Regions from separate parts of the Paractinoplanes abujensis genome, predicted to be linked through region 1. Evidence: riboswitches for the same ligand, from Rfam matches in the RefSeq annotation. Region 1 holds a riboswitch; each other region holds the start of a gene.
What was found. Region 1 has a riboswitch for S-adenosylmethionine ahead of BKA14_RS40775 (aminotransferase class V-fold PLP-dependent enzyme). Riboswitches for the same ligand answer to the same signal wherever they lie in the genome.
Positions count from the first base shown of each region.

Region 2: linked by a shared signal. The riboswitch ahead of thrC (threonine synthase) and the one ahead of BKA14_RS40775 (aminotransferase class V-fold PLP-dependent enzyme) in region 1 are both predicted to bind S-adenosylmethionine.
Region 3: linked by a shared signal. The riboswitch ahead of BKA14_RS12335 (GNAT family N-acetyltransferase) and the one ahead of BKA14_RS40775 (aminotransferase class V-fold PLP-dependent enzyme) in region 1 are both predicted to bind S-adenosylmethionine.

Region 1 is NZ_JACHMF010000001.1:8,833,971-8,837,233, forward strand. Features, by position in the region: gene BKA14_RS40760 (MarR family winged helix-turn-helix transcriptional regulator) at 1-325, shown strand, start outside; gene BKA14_RS40765 (NAD-dependent epimerase/dehydratase family protein) at 336-1,187, shown strand; gene BKA14_RS40770 (DUF1684 domain-containing protein) at 1,157-1,957, opposite strand; SAM riboswitch class IV at 2,016-2,132, shown strand; gene BKA14_RS40775 (aminotransferase class V-fold PLP-dependent enzyme) at 2,148-3,263, shown strand, end outside.
Region 2 is NZ_JACHMF010000001.1:7,267,977-7,271,239, reverse strand. Features, by position in the region: gene BKA14_RS33270 (GNAT family N-acetyltransferase) at 1-417, opposite strand, end outside; gene thrC (threonine synthase) at 687-1,970, opposite strand; SAM riboswitch class I at 1,982-2,104, opposite strand; gene BKA14_RS33260 (ABC transporter permease) at 2,185-3,051, opposite strand; gene BKA14_RS33255 (alpha/beta fold hydrolase) at 3,048-3,263, opposite strand, start outside.
Region 3 is NZ_JACHMF010000001.1:2,758,542-2,761,804, reverse strand. Features, by position in the region: gene BKA14_RS12350 (hypothetical protein) at 1-78, opposite strand, end outside; gene BKA14_RS12345 (hypothetical protein) at 169-561, opposite strand; gene BKA14_RS12340 (50S ribosomal protein L11 methyltransferase) at 558-1,199, opposite strand; gene BKA14_RS12335 (GNAT family N-acetyltransferase) at 1,196-1,834, opposite strand; SAM riboswitch class IV at 1,847-1,960, opposite strand; gene BKA14_RS12330 (PPOX class F420-dependent oxidoreductase) at 2,052-2,456, shown strand; gene BKA14_RS12325 (TFIIB-type zinc ribbon-containing protein) at 2,821-3,263, shown strand, end outside.

The sequences.
Region 1 (3,263 bases):
GGTGCTGCTCGCGCTCAGCGAAGCCACCGGGCAGCGGCTGCGCTCGTCCGAGCTGGCCGCCGCGATCAGCTGGGAGCGCAGCCGGTTGTCGCACCACCTGGGCCGGATGGAGAAGCGCGGGCTGATCCGCCGCGAGGAGTGCGCCACCGACAGCCGGGGTCACGAGGTGGTGCTCACCCCGGAAGGGCTGGCCGCGTTCCAGGCGGCGACCCGGCCGCATCTGCGCGACATCCGCGAACTCTTCGTCGACGCGCTGACCCCCGAACAGCTCGCGGCGGCGGGCGAGATCGCGGCCGCCCTGCGTGCCCATCTCGTACGGGGGTAGAAAGGTCGGCATGGCTCGTATCGCGGTGACCGGAGGCAGCGGCAAACTCGGCCGCGCCGTCGTCAAGGACCTGCTCGACCACGGCAACGACGTGGTGAACCTCGACCTGGCGCCGGGTCCGCCGTCGGCGGCGTCCTACACGCGTGTCGATTTGTCAGACTTCGGCCAGGCGGTCTCCGTGCTGACCGCCGTCGACGACCGCTACGACAAGATCGACGCCGTGGTGCACCTGGCCGCGATCCCCGCCCCCGGCCTGCTCCCCAACGCGGCCACGTTCCACAACAACATCACGGTGACGTACAACGTCTTCGCCGCCGCCCGTACGGCCGGCATCAAGACCGTCGTGTGGGCGTCCAGCGAAACCGTGCTCGGCCTGCCCTTCGAGACCACGCCGCCGCCGTACCTGCCGGCCGACGAGGAGTACCCGGCCCGCCCCAACTCCTCGTACTCGCTGGCCAAGCACCTCGAGGAGCAGATGGCGGCCCAGTTCTGCCGCTGGGACCCCACGCTGACCATGGTCGGCCTGCGCTTCTCCAACGTGATGGAACCCGGCGACTACCAGGACTTCCCCTCGTACGACGCCGATCCGCACCACCGCAGCTGGAACGCGTGGGGTTACATCGACGCCCGCGACGGGGCCCAAGCCGTCCGGCTGTCCCTGGCGTACGGGAAGCCGGGTGTCGAGATCTTCGTGATCGCCAACGCCGACACGGTGATGGCCCGGCCCAGCACCGCCCTGGCGGCTGAGGTCTTCCCCGACCTGCCCCTCAAGAAAGACCTCACCGAACACGAGACCCTGCTCTCCATCGACAAGGCCCGCCGCCTGCTCGGCTACGAGCCCGCGTTCAGCTGGCGTTCGTAGGGGATTTTCTCGCCGGCCTCGACGGGGACGGGGAGTTTGTTCTCCGCCGGGGGCAGGGGGCACGTGGCGAAGTCGGTGTAGGCGCAGGGCAGGTTGGTGGCGCGGTTGAAGTCGAGGGTGACTGTGCCGTCGGAGGCCGGCTCGGCGATGGCCAGGCTGCGGTTGGCCGCGTACGTGGTGATGCCCGACGTCTCGTCGGTGAACAGGGCGAAGAACGATCCCGGGGTGCGGCCGTTGAAGACTGTGAGGGAGAGCGGGGTGCCCAGGGCCTCGAACTCGACGACGCCGGGGGACTCGTAGATGTGTTCCAAACCCTCCACGGCGGCGCCCACCGTGACGTCCTGCGGGGTGTCGAAGGGAACGTAGCGGCCGGTCAGCTGCCACTTGTCGGTGGGCTCGTACGTGGGGGTGCCGCGGAACCGGGTGCGCAGCGCATTGCCGGGGTGGCGGGGGCGGACGATGTCGAAACCGCCGCGCTTGGCCACTTCGATGACGGCGTCGCCGGCGGTGGCGTTGCGGCCGCCGCGTTCGGGGAGGACGCCGAACTCGTGGCGGCCGGTGACCTCCGTGCCGTCGACGGTGAGTGACTCGCCGGGGGCCAGCGTGACGACCGGGCCGGCCGGGCCGGTGCTCCACTCGCCGGGGGCGTCGGGAAAGCGCTGCGGGGTCGCGGTGAGGAAGTTGAGGCTGGTGACGGCCAGGAATCCATGCGGGTCGGCGAGGGTGCGCTCGTGCTCGGCGTGCCACTCGGCCCAAAGCTGCTCGTCCATGCGTTCAGCCTATGCCTACTTGACCGATAGGAGTTACGTGATGCTAGCCTCTTCGGAAGGTCATGAGTGCCAGCGCGTAGCCCCGGCTTGCTGGCCGGCAACCCTTGCGTTCGCGATGGGGTGCCCCGGGTGAGGACCAGGTCTGCGCCCGGCCGGGCGCAGGCAAGCGCGAGCCTCCGGAGGCCTTGCTGTGTCTGACCGTCTCGATGTCGTCGGCGCCGACCTGACCGTGGGCGGGCAACGTTTCGTTCACCTCGACTACGCGGCCTCGGCGCCCGCTGTCCGGGCCGCGGCCGACGCCGTACGGGATCTGCTCCCGTATTACGGCAGCGTGCACCGCGGCGCGGGGCTGCGGTCGCAGCGGTCGACGCTCGAATACGAGCGGGCCCGCGACACCGTGGCCGAGTTCGTGGGCGCCCGCGACGGCGACAGCGTCATCTTCACGCGCAACACGACGGACTCGCTCAACCTGCTGGCCCGCGCGCTGCCCGAGGGCACCACGACGATCGTGTTCGACGGCGAGCACCACGCCAACCTGCTGCCCTGGCCGTCACCCGTGCGCCTGCCCGCGCCGGCCGATCCCGACGCGGCGGTCCGGGCGGTGCGGGCCGCTTTCGAGTCCGTACGGGGTCCCGCGCTGCTCGCCGTGACCGGCGCGAGCAATGTGACGGGGGAGATCTGGCCGGTGCGGGAACTGGCCGACGTGGCTCACTCGTACGGGGGAAGGGTTCTGCTCGATGCCGCTCAGCTGGCGCCGCACCGGCCGGTGAACCTGAGCGAACTGGGCACGGACTATGTCGCCTTCTCCGGGCACAAGCTGTACGCGCCGTTCGGGGCGGGCGTGCTGGCCGGGCGGAGCGATTGGCTGGACGCGGCCGAACCGTACCTGCGCGGCGGCGGCGCCAGCCTGTCCGTCGGCGACCACGACGTCACCTGGGCCACCGGACCCGCGCGGCACGAAGGCGGCACCCCCAACCTGATCGGAGCTGTCGCTCTGGCCGCCGTATGCGAGGCGCTGATGCAGGCCGATCGCGCCGAGCTGGACGACCATGAGCGTTCGCTGCTCGCTTCGCTCCCCGACGGTGTCACCCTCTTCGGCGGACGGCAGCCGCGCGTCGGCATCGTCTCGTACGCCCTGCCCGACGCGGTCGGCGTCGCCGATCGGCTGGGGCGTGAACACGGCATCGGCGTCCGGGCGGGAATGTTCTGCGCCCACCCGCTGGTGCGGCGCCTCGGCGGTGGCGGCGACTGCGGAACCGGCGGCCTGCTGCGCGTGAGCTTCGGCTTGGGCACCACCCACGACGAC
Region 2 (3,263 bases), 1.6 Mb from region 1:
GTCGACCAGGCCCTGCTTGGCGCCGACCGACTCGGCGAACGCGGTGCCGTCGGGGTGCCGGTCGACGGTCGAGGCCTGCAGGTGTTTGCGGTGGTGGACCTCGGCCCGCTCGACCGCCAGGTCATAGAGGGCGCGGCCCACGCCGTGACGTCGATGCTCAGGCAGCACAAGCAGGTCCAGCTCGACAATGTCCAAATTGTCGAGTTGGGGGAAGTTGAGCTCGAGATAGCCGACCGGCTTGTCGTCGAGGTAGCCCAGATAGCGCTCGATGAGCGCGCCCGGTGGCGGATTGTCGAAGGTCTTGAGGAAGTTTCGCCGGATCGAAAAGGGAATGTCCGGACAGTCGTGATGTGCTGTAACGCTCGCAATGTCGTAGACGATCTCGTAAGACGTCAGAGGACCGGCAGATACACGCATGGCCGCCACCCTTGCGGGCGGCGGCCATGAACGCGAGCGATTTATCGCGCCGTCACGGGACGGAAGTTGGTCGGGAGAACGGACGCACAACGCCTCCGGCGCTGGGTCGTTGGGCCCCTCGAGAGATTGTCGCCAAGCTCGAAGGTGAGGGGCCGCGTACGGCGCCGCGCCCTCCCGCAGAGAGCATCTTGCCGATCCCGGTAACCCGGCGCAAGTCCTCGCGGGATGGAATTCTCACTTGACGCCGGACGGTCAGTTACTCACCGTCATCATCCCAGGAGGCCGGCCTCGCGGGCGCCCTTGAGCGACGGCTTGATCCGGTGGGTCGGTCCGACCAGTTCCGAGATCGCGTCCAACGTCTTGAGACCCTCGCCGGTGTTGTAGACGACCGTCTCCTTCTCGGGGTCGAGCTTGCCGCTCTCGACGAGCTTCTTGAGCACGGCCACGGTCGTGCCGCCCGCGGTCTCGGCGAAGACACCGGTGGTCTCGGCCAGCAGCCGGATGCCGGCCCGGATCTCGTCGTCGTCGGCGTAGTCCATCCAGCCACCGGTGCGCCGGACGGCCTCGATCGCGTACGCCCCGGCGGCCGGGTCGCCGATGTTGAGCGACTTCGCGATGCCGGTCGGCTTGACCGGGGTGATCTCGTCGGTGCCGCTCTGCAGCGCCGTGGCGATCGGGTTGCAGCCGGCCGACTGCGCGCCGAAGACCGTCCAGCCGTCCTCGGGCGCCTCGCACAGCCCGATCTCGACCAGCTCCGCGAACGCCTTGTCGACCTTGGTCAGCAGCTCGCCGGAAGCCATCGGGATGACCACCTGAGCCGGGATGCGCCAGCCGAGCTGCTCGGCGACCTCGTAGCCCAGGGTCTTCGAGCCCTCGGCGTAGAACGGCCGGACGTTGACGTTGACGAACGCGGTGTCCTCGAACTCGTCGGTCTCGACCAGCTCACCGCAGAGCCGGTTGACGTCGTCGTAGGAGCCCTCGATGGCCACCAGGTCGCCGCCGTAGACCGCGGTCGTGACGACCTTGCCCTGCTCCAGGTCGTACGGGATGAAGACGATGCTGGGCGCCCCGGCGCGAGCGGCGTGCGCGGCCACCGAGTTGGCCAGGTTGCCGGTGGAGGCACAGGCGAAGCGGGTGAAGCCGAGGCCCCGGGCCGCGGTCAGCGCGACCGAGACCACGCGGTCCTTGAACGAGTGGGTCGGGTTGGCCGAGTCGTCCTTGACCCACAGCGGCGCCCGCAGTCCGACCGCGGCGGCCAGGGCGGGCGCGCTGACCAGCGGGGTCAGGCCGGGGTCGAGGGTGACCCGGGTCGCCGGGTCCTGACCGGCGGGCAGCAGGCCGGCGTAGCGCCAGATGTTCTGCGGGCCGGCTTCGATCTGCTCACGGGTGACCCGCGCGAGGAGGTCGGCGTCGTAGGCCACCTCGAGCGGGCCGAAACACTCGTAACAGGCGTGCTGGGCGATCAGCGGGTATTCCGCTCCGCAGGCACGGCACACGAGACCCTTGGCGGGCGAGGCGGAGATAGCAGCGGGTGCGTTGACGGTAGACGTCATCGAGGCCTTCCCTCTCATCTTTCCCCAGGTCGGGGACGGAATTAGCACCTGCCGCGCGCGGCCTCGTCGTCGAGACTGCACGGTGGTTGCCGGGGCTTCACAGGGCCGTATCCCTCTGCCCCTCTGGATGAGGTATTCAGTTGTGTTTCCAACACCTTACGACGGGATCCCGCGTTTCGGCACGCGCGATCCGAAGGTGTGAGACAGACCCCTGCTACGAGGTGATGTCCTTCCGGGTGAAGCGCCAGAACGCGACACCCCAGCACACGGTGGCGTAGATGACGGCGCTGATGGCCCCCTTGACCAGGTCGTCCGTCTGCACGGGAGTGGAGAGCAGGCCCATCCAGGCGTCGCTGTAATGCGTGGGCAGCGCGTTGCGGATCACCCCGAGCGCCGTGATCTGGTCGAGGATGCTGGACAGGATCCAGATCATCACCGCGCCGCCGACCGCGCCCAGCGGGGCGTCGGTCAGGGTGCCCAGCAAGAACGCCAGCCCGGCCACGACCAGCATGGTGACGGCCAAATAGCCGGCGATCCCGAGCAGCCGCAGCAGACCTGCGCCGGGCGCGATCTCGGCCGCGATCGTGCTGCCCAGCGGGTGCCAGCCGTAGCGCAGGGTGCCCGCGAGCAGCCCGACCCCGGTCAGCACGAGCAGCGCCACCGCCGAGTAGGCCAGCGCCACCATCAGCTTGACCGCGAGCAGCCGGGCCCGCGGGACCGGCACCGCCAGCAGGTAGCGCAGGCTGCCCCAGCTGGCCTCGCTGGCCACCGTGTCGCCGCAGAAGAGCGCAACCACCACGACCAGCAGGAATCCGGCCGACACAGCCAGGCAGAACAGCGCGAAGTTGAGCCCGCCCGAGGTGGCCAGGTCGACCAGGCTGCCGAAGGCGCCGCCGTCGCCGTCCTCGTCGCCGCCGCTGTCGAACTCGAAGGCGATCAGGATGATCAGCGGCAGCACCGCCATGAAGCCCAGCCCGAGCTGGGTGCGCCGGCGCGAGGCCTGCCGCCGCACCTCGGCCCAGACCGGCAGGGTGCGCGACGGCCGGTAGCCGGTCGCGCCGGCACTCACATCAACGCTCATCGGTCTCCACTTCCCCGCGAGTTCTCGCCGACCAGGGCGAGGAAGGCGTCCTCGAGGCGGCGCCGCGGCACCACCCGGTCGACCGCGACGCCCGCCCGGACCAGCGACGCCACCACCTCGGAGCGGGGCGTGCCGTTCATCTCGACGATCAGCCCGGACGGCCCGTCGGGCAGCACCGAGCGCACGCCCAGCTCGTCCAGCACCCGCTCGGC
Region 3 (3,263 bases), 6.1 Mb from region 1:
CACCACCCCGATCAGCACGATCAGCAGGGCGACAGCCAGGAACGCGGCCCTGACCACAACCACCGACGGAAGCCTCATCCACCCATCGTCCGCTGTCGACCGTTCGCCCGGCACCGAATCGTGACACCCCGCACGATGTGGTGCTTGTCGCTTTCCGCCCGGCTCCGATCAGGGCCGCTCGTAGCCGCACTCCTCGTGGAGCCAGCGGTCCAGGTAGGCGGCAACCGCACCCGGGACGGGGGAGCCGAGCACCTCGAGCCATTCGGTGGCGGCCCGGCGCATGTGCCGGACCGCGGCCGCGCCCTGGTCCGGTGCTCCGCGGCCGGGGGCGTCCATCTCGTCGGTGAGCGAACCCCAGATCCAGCTCAGGGCGGCCGGGAAGTCGGCGATGGGCTCGCCCGCCGGGGCCGCGCCCAAGGCCCGTCCGGCCAGCCCGGCGAAGTCCAAGCCGGCCTCGTACGTCGCGTCGGGGTCGCCGGCCGCCAGGACCAAGCGGGCCTGCGCGGCAGCGGCGGCCAGAAAGCCCGGCGGACCGGACTCCGGGTAGTAGCCGGCTTTCACGGCCGGGAGCCTGCCGTCGAGACGGGGGTGCGGCGCAGCTCCCAGACGCTGACCGGGGCCTCCGGTCCGGTCAGCGGGTGCCAGGCCCGGTGCATCGGCAGGGTGGCGGTGAGCACCCGGCGACGCGACACGGCCGGCACCGAGCGGATCGGCAGAGTGTCGGCGGCGGTGGTGCGTACGGTGGCCGCTCTGGTGTGCCTCAGCACGAGGCGCAGCGTGTCGAGGCCGTCGGCGCCACCACCCACGTGCAGGTGGCGCTGGTCGGGCTCGACCGCCTCCAGGGTGGACGCGGGGCGCTGCGGCGGATTGACGGCGAGCAGGTCGGCGTCGAGCTCGTCCAGCTCGCGGAAGTCGAGGCGAAGGACCTCCACGGGCTGCACACCCAGGGTCTCGGCCACGTTGCGCCGGGTCAGCTCGACCGCGGCGGGATCGGAGTCGATCGCGATCACGTGCCGGGCGCCGGCCCGCAACGCCGCGATGGTGATCAGGCCGGCGCCGCAGCCCGCATCGATCACCGTACGGTCGCCGCAGTCCTGCAACGCGGCCGCGAGCAGCGCCGAGAACCGGGAAGGCGCGTGGACGCCGGGCGCCAGGGGCAGCGTGCGGCCGAACTCGAACCAGGACCGCCAGTCCCTCATCGCGCTGAGTCCTTGCGCTGCCCCGTCCTGGCGGCCAGCCGTTGCCGCAGGTGGGCGCGGCAGGCGGGCCATTCCGGGGCGATGACCGAAAAGATCGCCGAGTCGCGCAACCGGCCCTCCTCACCCGGCACCCACGACCGTGACCAGCGGCGCAGGACGCCCTCGAAGGTCGCGCCGGTCGCCGCGATCGCCGCCCGGGAACGAACGTTGCGCGCGTCGGTCTTGAGATCGACCCGCTCGACGCGCCAGTTGTCGAAGGCGTTCGCGAACAGCAGCAGCTTCGCCTCGGTGTTGATGCCGGTGCCCTGCGCCGCGGCGGCCAGCCAGGTGAAGCCGACCTCGATCGCATACAGGTCACCGGTTTCGGGGCGGCGGCGCGGATCCCAGTACGCGGTGGCTCCGACGGCCCGGCCCGTGTCCAGCGCGATCTGCGCATACGGAGTCATGGTCCCCTGGGCCGCCCGCCCGAGCTGCTGGTCGATGTAGTCGTCCACCTCGCCGGGCTGCGGCACCCAGGTCCAGCCGAACGACCCACGATCACCGGCGGCCGCCGCGGCCAGGTCGGCCGCGTGCGCGGGGGTCAGCGGCTCGAGCCGTACGAGGGAACCTTCAAGGACAGGCCGGGGCAGAGTCACAGCGCACTCCCGAGTCGTGGTTTGCCCGGCACGCTGCGCGCCGGACCTGGTCATCACCCGGAGCACCCACCCACCACAGGGGGTTGCCGGCCAGCGAGCCGGGGCTTGACGCTGGCACTCGTGACCCGTCGGACCATAGCAGTCCCACGCCGACGCGAATATTCGGCCACCCGCCGACGAACCCACAATGCCCATAGGTTGGGTAGAGTGTGCGACCGTGACGTCTGAAACCCGGATCATCCCCGACGAGCTCCTCGACCTGCTGGAGCGGCCCCTGATCGGTCACCTCGCCACCGTGCGCGACAACGGTACGCCGCAGGTCAACCCGATGTGGTTCAGCTGGGACGGTCAGTTCCTGCGCTTCACGCACACCAACTTCCGCCGCAAGTTCCGCAACGTCACGGCCAACCCCGCCGTCTCCCTCTCGATCGTCGACCCGGCCGACCCGTATCGCTATATCGAAGTACGAGGCGTCGTGGAACGCATCGACCCCGACCCGAACGGCGACTTCTTCGTCGAGCTGGCCGAGCGTTACGACGCTCCGTTCGGCACCAAGCCCCCGACCGACGCCCCGGACCGCGTCATCTTCGTGGTCCGCCCAACAGCCATCGGAAAGCGCTGACGCCGGCTCGGTATCCGCCTGTGCCCCGCGCACCTGCCTGGCGCCGCTCGCACCCGCCCGCGCCAGGCGCACCCGCCCGGCACCCGGCGCACCCGCCCGCGCCAGGCGCGCCCGCCCGGCACCCGGCGCGCCCGCCCGGCACCCGGCGCGCCCGCCCGGCACCCGGCGCGCCCGCCCGCGCCAGGCGCGCCCGCCCGGTGCCGCTCGCACCCGCTGAGCCCGCGGCCCCACTCGGCCATCCGAGGTATCCGCTCAGTCGGCCTCCCCCGCCCAAGCCCGTCCTGCCAACGAGTCGTCGTCGCGGGCCTACCGGTCGGCGTTAATCAGGTCGCCCTGTCGGTGGCGGGGTGGATAGCGTCGCGGGGTGAGGCGCTATCGCTATGTGGGGCCGGCGGACATCCAGGAGTCGGCCGGCCGCGTGGAGCCGGTCCGTCTCGACGCCGCGGGACGGCTCCCGGACGAGCCGCTGACGTTCGTCGTCGGGGTCGACGGGTGGCTCAAACTGGCGCCGCGCCGGAGTGAACACGTCGTTCTGGCCGATGGGCAGGACGTGCTGGCGGCCGGTGAGATGACATTCGACGGCGAGCGGCGGGTGGTCGAGGTGTCGAACCAGTCGACCGGCTACTGCCCGGACCCGGACTGCTGGCCGGCCGTGGCCGCGGCACTCGACCGTCTCGGCACAGCCCACCCCGGCGGCTTCACTCATGAGCTGACCTTCCGGCGCTGCCCGGATTGCGGCGAGCGCAACATCGTGCGCGACGGTGACTTCACATGCGCGTTGTGCGGCGGCGATCTGCCGACGGCGTG